2 linked regions of the Lichenihabitans psoromatis genome follow. The protein of the gene in region 1 interacts with the protein of each later gene in a pairwise test. Links are inferred from orthologs where the notes say so. Each region holds a gene or a part of one and is shown in the gene's direction. Other genes may lie near its edges.

Region 1 (3,627 bases):
ATGATAACGGAGGCGGACAGGTCGTCCTATCGGGTCACGCGGCTGCGATCGACCGCGCGATCGCTTTGGCCAAGCAGCGGGGCGTCAAGCGAGCCGTGCTGCTCAATGTCTCCGCTCCTTTTCATTGCGGTCTCATGCGGTCTGCCGCCGATAAAATGCAGGATGCGCTTGCGACGGTGTCGATGCATCCGCCTGTCGTCCCGCTCTTCGCCAACCGGGATGGTAAGCCGGTATCCGACGTCGACTCCATCAGGCAATCCCTGGTGGCACAGATTTGCGGCACCGTTCGCTGGCGAGACGTCGTGCTGACGATGGCCGAGGCCGGTGTCGATGATCTTGTCGAACTCGGTTCGGGCGCCGTTCTATGCGGTCTCGTCAAGCGCATCACGCCAGGACTGCGGACGATATCGGTCGGAACGCCGGCAGATATCGAGGCCTTTGCGGCGGCTCGCAATTCGATCCAGGAGCATTGATGTTCGATCTATCGGGGAAAACCGCGCTCGTCACGGGTGCAACGGGCGGCCTCGGCCAGGCGATCGCGACCGCACTCCACCAGCAGGGCGCGACGGTCGTTCTGTCGGGAACGCGTGTCGAGGCGCTCGAGACGCTTGCCTCAACCCTGGGCGAGAGAAGCTTCCCGGTGCAATGCGATCTGTCGGATCCCGAACAGGTCAAGACCCTTGTGGCGCGAGCCGAAGAGGCGGCAGGCCCTCTCGATATCCTGGTCAACAATGCCGGCGTGACGCGCGATACGCTGGCGCTGCGGATGAAGGATGATGATTGGAATGTCGTGCTGATGGTCAATTTGACAGCAGGGTTCATGTTGGCTCGCGCGGCGCTGAAAAGCATGACGCGTCGACGCTATGGCCGGATTATCGGGATCACCTCCGTGGTCGGGGTGATGGGCAATCCAGGTCAGAGCAATTACGCCGCCTCAAAGGCCGGGATGATCGGCATGTCGAAGTCCTTGGCCGGCGAGGTCGCCACGCGGAACGTGACGGTGAACTGCGTCGCCCCAGGTTTCATCGAGAGCCCGATGACGGACGTGCTGAACGACAAACAAAAGGAATCAATACTTGCTTCCGTCCCGGCTCGACGTCTAGGCAACGGATCGGACGTTGCTTCCGCAGTTGTCTATCTCGCAAGCCAAGAAGCCGGCTATGTGACGGGGCAGACTCTTCACGTCAATGGCGGAATGGCAATGATTTGAGAGCCTTATTGGTCTTGGTCGAGCCCATGAGGATCCGCTGGCGGGTCTCTCGCAATCGTCTATAAAGTATGTTACGACCCAGCGCCGCCGACGGATTATCAGTGGAAAAACACTGGGTTTCGTCGGATGATTTGCATGCGAAGCGAAAAGTCGAGTGACGGTTCGAGGTCTTCGTGTTTCAAGTCGAGGTGCCCGCGACGCAGCTGTTGGTTCGGTCTTCAGGGCGAACCTTCGGTCACGCGGAACGTGGGAGAGCTTTCGTTTCTCGTGGCTGTCCGGTCTGACGATGGTCGGTCGAACGGTCCACGAGGGGGCAGCGGTCATGCATCACCACGGTGAGCGTGACCAACCAAAATGAATATGAACGAGGATACAAAAATGAGCGATGTCGCCGAGCGCGTAAAGAAGATCGTGGTTGAACATCTCGGCGTCGAGCCGGAAAAGGTCGTCGATAACGCTAATTTCATTGACGATCTTGGCGCAGATTCGCTCGACACGGTCGAACTCGTGATGGCCTTCGAAGAAGAGTTCGGTGTTGAAATCCCGGACGATGCTGCCGAGACGATTGTCACGGTCGGCGATGCCGTCCGGTTCTTGGAAAAGAACAAAAAGGCTTAAGCCAGCACGTCCTGCCGAGCAGGGTGCAGAGCCGGTGATGCGGTTCAAGCCGGTCGCAGAACCGGCGTCTGATGAAGCGAAGCGCGGAAAGATCCTCTTGCTCCGAAAGCTTCGGAGCTTGAGGGTGATGAGGTGGATTCATTGAGGCGCGTTGTAGTTACCGGGGTCGGTATGGTGACGCCGCTCGGCGGCGATGTCGACACATCCTGGCGCGCTCTCCTCGAGGGCAAGAACGGCGCCAAACTGATTGATCGGTTCGATGTGTCCGATCTGCCGTGCAAGATCGGATGCGAAGTGCCGCGGGGCGACGGCACCGACGGGAGCTTCGATCCCGCTCGTTGGATGGAGCCAAAAGAGCAGCGCAAGGTCGATGATTTCATCGTCTTTGCGATGGGTGCCGCAGGGCAGGCCTTAGCCGACGCCGATTGGCTTCCGACCCGCTATGAGGATCAGATCGAGACCGGGGTTATGATCGGATCCGGTATCGGAGGACTCGGCGGCATTAACGACGGTGCGCTTCTGCTCGACGAAAAAGGGCCGCGCCGGATCTCACCCTTTTTCATTCCCGGCCGCCTTATCAATCTCGCCGGCGGGTATGTATCGATCCGCTATGGCCTCAAGGGACCGAACCATGCCGTCGTCACGGCTTGTTCCACAGGCGCGCATGCGATCGGCGATGCGGCTCGCATCATCCAATTTGGCGACGCGGAAGTCATGGTGGCGGGCGGCACGGAATCGGCCGTCAACCGACTGTCATTCGCTGGCTTCGCGGCCTGTCGCGCCCTGACGACCGGCTTCAACGATCGGCCGCAAGCCGCCTCCCGCCCGTATGATCGGGATCGCGACGGTTTCATCATGGGCGAAGGCGCAGGCTGCGTCGTTCTCGAAAGCTTTGAGCATGCCAAGGCCCGTGGCGCCAAGATCTATGGCGAGGTGGTCGGCTACGGCATGTCGGGGGACGCGCATCATATCACGGCACCAGCCGAAGATGGCGACGGCGCCTTTCGGTGCATGTCGGCGGCCTTGAAGCGAGCGGGCCTCTCGGCCAGCGACATCGACTATATCAACGCTCATGGGACTTCGACGCCGTTGGGCGACGAGATCGAACTCCGCGCTGTCGAGCGCGTCCTCGGCGATGCGGCGTCCTCGGTTGCCATGTCGTCGACGAAATCCGCCACAGGCCATCTTTTGGGCGCGGCAGGAGCCGTCGAGGCGATCTTTTCCTTGCTGGCGATCCGCGATCAGATCGTCCCGCCGACACTCAACCTCGATCACCCGTCGGTCGAGACGCAGATCGATCTGGTGGCCCACACGGCCAAAGCCCGTCCGATCACGCATGTGCTGTCGAATTCATTCGGCTTCGGCGGCACCAATGCGTCACTCATCTTCAAACGCGTCGAACACTGATACGTCGTCGACGCTGTGCCGCCCTGGCTCTCTGGAACCACCGTCACGCGACAAGTCTGCAACATGACAATAGCGTTTCGTGACCTCTCACTGGTTTGTCGCTGCGTCGCCACATTTTCAGTGCTGTTGTTGCAGGGTTCCGGGGCGGATCGGCGCATCTCCGTCGGAGGCCGTGATGCCGTCGTTCACCTTGCGGTAGTCGCCGCGGCGCAAAAGCCTTAGGGTCGCGCCCTACATATTCACATCCGCAACTCACGGTTTGATGATGGTCGACACTCCGAAAGATCCAACATCGCCAACGCAGGGTCCGGCCGAGAGACGATCGAGCTTCGGGGGGCGCCGTTCGCTTCGAAGCCCGCGCGAAGCCTTGCAGCCTGATGACGTGCCTCAGC
Region 2 (3,357 bases), 700 kb from region 1 along the record:
AGCGCATCGAGCCAGAACCCGTGAACCAGCGGCGAGCGCGAGTGAGCGATCGGGTGGCCGATGACGAAAGCGCGGGGGGACAGCGGCATGATGCTCGATCGCAACGAGGATGACCGCGGCCCGGCCCGGCATAGCGGTTCGCCTAGCACGACGTCTCTATGCTATTCGAGAACAAATCACCGCCAAAGCGCCCGCGACAGCCCGGACCCCCTCAGTGTCAGACCAGCCCCGACGCCTGCTCACCCCGGACCTTCGCGATGACGACCACGAGGCGTCGCTGCGGCCGCAGGTGCTGGAGGATTTCACCGGCCAGGAGGCGCTTCGTAAGAACCTCAAGGTGTTCGTCGAAGCCGCCAAGACCCGAGGCGAAGCGCTCGATCACGTGCTGTTCGTCGGGCCGCCCGGCCTTGGCAAGACAACGCTGGCTCAAATCGTGGCGCGCGAACTCGGCGTCAACTTTCGCTCGACCTCTGGTCCCGTCATCGCCAAGGCGGGTGACTTGGCGGCGCAATTGACCGCGCTCGAAGACCGCGATGTTCTGTTCATCGACGAAATTCATCGGCTCAATCCGGCCGTGGAGGAGATCCTCTATCCGGCCATGGAAGATTTCCAGCTCGATCTCATCATCGGCCAAGGTCCTGCGGCCCGGTCGGTGAAGATCGATCTCGCCAAATTCACGCTCGTGGGCGCGACCACGCGGGCCGGCTTGCTGACGACGCCTCTGCGCGATCGCTTCGGCATCCCGCTACGGCTGAATTTCTATAATGTAACCGAACTCGAAAGCATCGTGCGGCGCGGGGCGCGGGTGTTGGGGATCGGCATGGCGCCTGATGGCGCCAATGAGATTGCGCGGCGGGCGCGCGGCACGCCCCGGATCGCGGGACGTTTGCTCCGTCGGGTGCGCGATTTTGCCGTTGTCGACGACGAACCGATCATCACCCGCAAGGTCGCCGACCGCGCCCTGAAACTGCTGGACGTCGACGACGTCGGCCTCGACCAGATGGATCGACGTTACCTCGACGCCGTTTCAATCTCGTTCGGGGGCGGCCCGGTCGGCATCGAGACGATCGCGGCCGCCCTGTCGGAGCCTCGCGACGCGATCGAAGACATCATCGAGCCGTTCCTGATCCAGCTTGGTTTTCTGCATCGGACGCCGCGCGGCCGCATGCTGACCCCGCATGCGTTTCGTCACCTGGGGCTCGCGGTCCCCTCGCAAGCGCCTGTCGCCAACCAGATCGGGCTGTTCGATCTCGGAGACGATGTCGGATGAGCGGTGCCGCTTTCGAGGCGCATCGATGGAGCGTGCGTGTTTATTACGAGGACACGGATTTCTCCGGCGTCGTCTACCACGCCAATTATCTGCGGTTTCTCGAGCGGGGCCGCACCGAGTTCCTGCGCCATCTCGGCATCAACCAGGCCGACCTCCGCGCCTCACCAGAGAGCGGTCCGATGGCCTTTGCGGTGCGGCATATAACGCTCGATTTTCGCGCCGCCGCCCGGATGGACGATATCTTGATGGTCGACACCACCATCGAGGCGCTCGGCGGCGCTTCCGTCACGATGGGCCAGTCGATCCAGCGCGGCGAGGACGTCCTTGTCACGGCCGACATCCGCATCGGCTTGGTTCAAGACGGTCGAGCGCGGCGCTTTCCCCCCGCTTTGATGGCGAGATTGCGGCCCGATGGGAAACATTTGTCGCCTTCGATCGCATAAACCTTTCAGTAACGGCTCCTTAACGATAATCAGGGATTAACTCGTCGCGTGGATTCGCCGAGGAGCCGTCCTGTTCAAGCCCCAGAATTGACCGATTTTGGCGACAGGACACACGACCATCCTTCTAGAGACGCGTCGACCGCAAGGACTTAGAGCCGATGAACCCTGCCGATGTCGCAGCCCCGGTCGCCGATATTTCGATCTTCGGAATGTTTTGGAACGCCCATCTGGTCGTGAAAGTGGTGATGCTCGGCCTGTTGTTCGCCTCCGTTTGGTGTTGGGCGATCATCATCAACAAGACGATCCTGTTCTCCAAGACCCGCAAGGCCATCGACCGATTTGAGACAGTGTTCTGGTCCGGGCAGTCTTTGGAAGAACTTTATACGACCCTGTCGCAACGCGAGACGATCGGCATGGCGTCGCTGTTCGTGGCTGCCATGCGCGAGTGGAAGCGCTCGTTCCAGAACGTCGGCTCGTCCTTCATGGGGCTGCATGCACGGCTCGAGAAGGTGCTTGACGTGTCGATTGCTCGAGAAGTCGAGAAGCTCGAACATAACCTCATCGTGCTGGCGACCGTGGCGTCGACCGCCCCGTTCGTCGGGCTGTTCGGCACGGTCTGGGGTATCATGACCTCGTTCCGCTCGATCGCAGCCTCGAAAAACACCTCGCTCGCAGTCATCGCACCGGGTCTCGCCGAAGCGCTGTTGGCGACAGCCATCGGCCTCTTCGCGGCCATTCCGGCGCTGATCTTCTTCAACAACCTGCAAGGCATCGTGGCAAAGTTCCAGGCCCGGATGGAAAGCTTCGCCGACGAGTTCTCGTCGATCCTGTCGCGGCAGATCGATCAGCATGTCGGTGGCGAACGCGATCGCGCAGCCTGATCCCCTCTAGTCGGAGAGCATCCCATGGGCATGTCCGTATCGGCGGGTGGCAAAGGCGGACGGCGTCGGCGGGGCGTGCCGCGCTATGGCGCGATGGCCGAGATCAACATGACGCCGTTCATCGACGTCATCCTGGTGCTGCTCATCATCTTCATGGTGTCGGCTCCCCTGCTGGCGAGCGGCGTGCCGATCGACCTGCCGCAGACCAAGGCGGCACAGCTCAACGTCGACCAGAAGCCGCTCAGCGTCGCGGTCGATCCCAAGGGCGACATCTATATTCTCGATCAGCCGGTTACGGTCGACGAGCTTCCGGCCAAGCTGCAGGCGCTGGCCAAGGCGGGCTATGACGAGCGCATCTACGTGCGTGGTGCCAAGACCGTGAATTACGGTCGCATCGCCGAAGTCATGTCGATCATCACGGCCTCTGGTTATAAAAAGGTCGCGCTCGTCACGGACCAAGACACGAAGTGAGATCGTCGTGTCGGTGAAGCGTCGCTTTTCAGAGCCCGGATTCGTCGTCTCCGTGGTCGTCCACGTGGCGGCCTTGGGCGCGGCGCTCGTGTCGTTTTCCTCGGCGCCGGTCTTCGATGACGTTCAGGAGACCGTTCCGGTCGAGATGGTGACCGACGCGCAATTCAACCAGATCATGAAGGGCGAGAAGACCGCCAAGGAGGTTCGTCCCGAGGCTGTCGCGAAAGCCGAAGCGGTCGCCCCGGTCGAGGACACCAAGCCAAACCCGCCGACGCCCGACCAATCGAAAGAC

What was found. Proteins that work in one complex are often made in the same cells at the same time.
Region 2: the proteins of EY713_RS17180 (region 1) and ybgC interact in binary tests that used the Escherichia coli proteins (3 or more experiments, as listed by UniProt). The link is inferred for Lichenihabitans psoromatis from one-to-one orthologs.

Annotation. Positions count from the first base shown.
Region 1 is NZ_CP036515.1:3,677,281-3,680,907, reverse strand. The notes cover bases 319-3,208. They hold EY713_RS17180 (acyl carrier protein), read left to right. Parts: upstream 319-1,588; coding sequence 1,589-1,828; downstream 1,829-3,208. Other genes in these bases: fabF (beta-ketoacyl-ACP synthase II), read left to right, coding at 1,970-3,208; fabG (3-oxoacyl-[acyl-carrier-protein] reductase), read left to right, coding at 473-1,210; fabD (ACP S-malonyltransferase), read left to right, coding at 319-473. In the rest of the region: more of fabD, read left to right, coding at 1-318; more of fabF, read left to right, coding at 3,209-3,235; endolytic transglycosylase MltG, read left to right, coding at 3,618-3,627. UniProt on the Escherichia coli protein: Carrier of the growing fatty acid chain in fatty acid biosynthesis.
Region 2 is NZ_CP036515.1:4,379,951-4,383,307, forward strand. What follows is about bases 1-2,989. They hold ybgC (tol-pal system-associated acyl-CoA thioesterase), read left to right. Parts: upstream 1-1,266; coding sequence 1,267-1,713; downstream 1,714-2,989. Other genes in these bases: EY713_RS20485 (shikimate dehydrogenase), read right to left, coding at 1-89; ruvB (Holliday junction branch migration DNA helicase RuvB), read left to right, coding at 215-1,270; tolQ (protein TolQ), read left to right, coding at 1,872-2,594; EY713_RS20505 (ExbD/TolR family protein), read left to right, coding at 2,619-2,989. Also shown: more of EY713_RS20505, read left to right, coding at 2,990-3,065.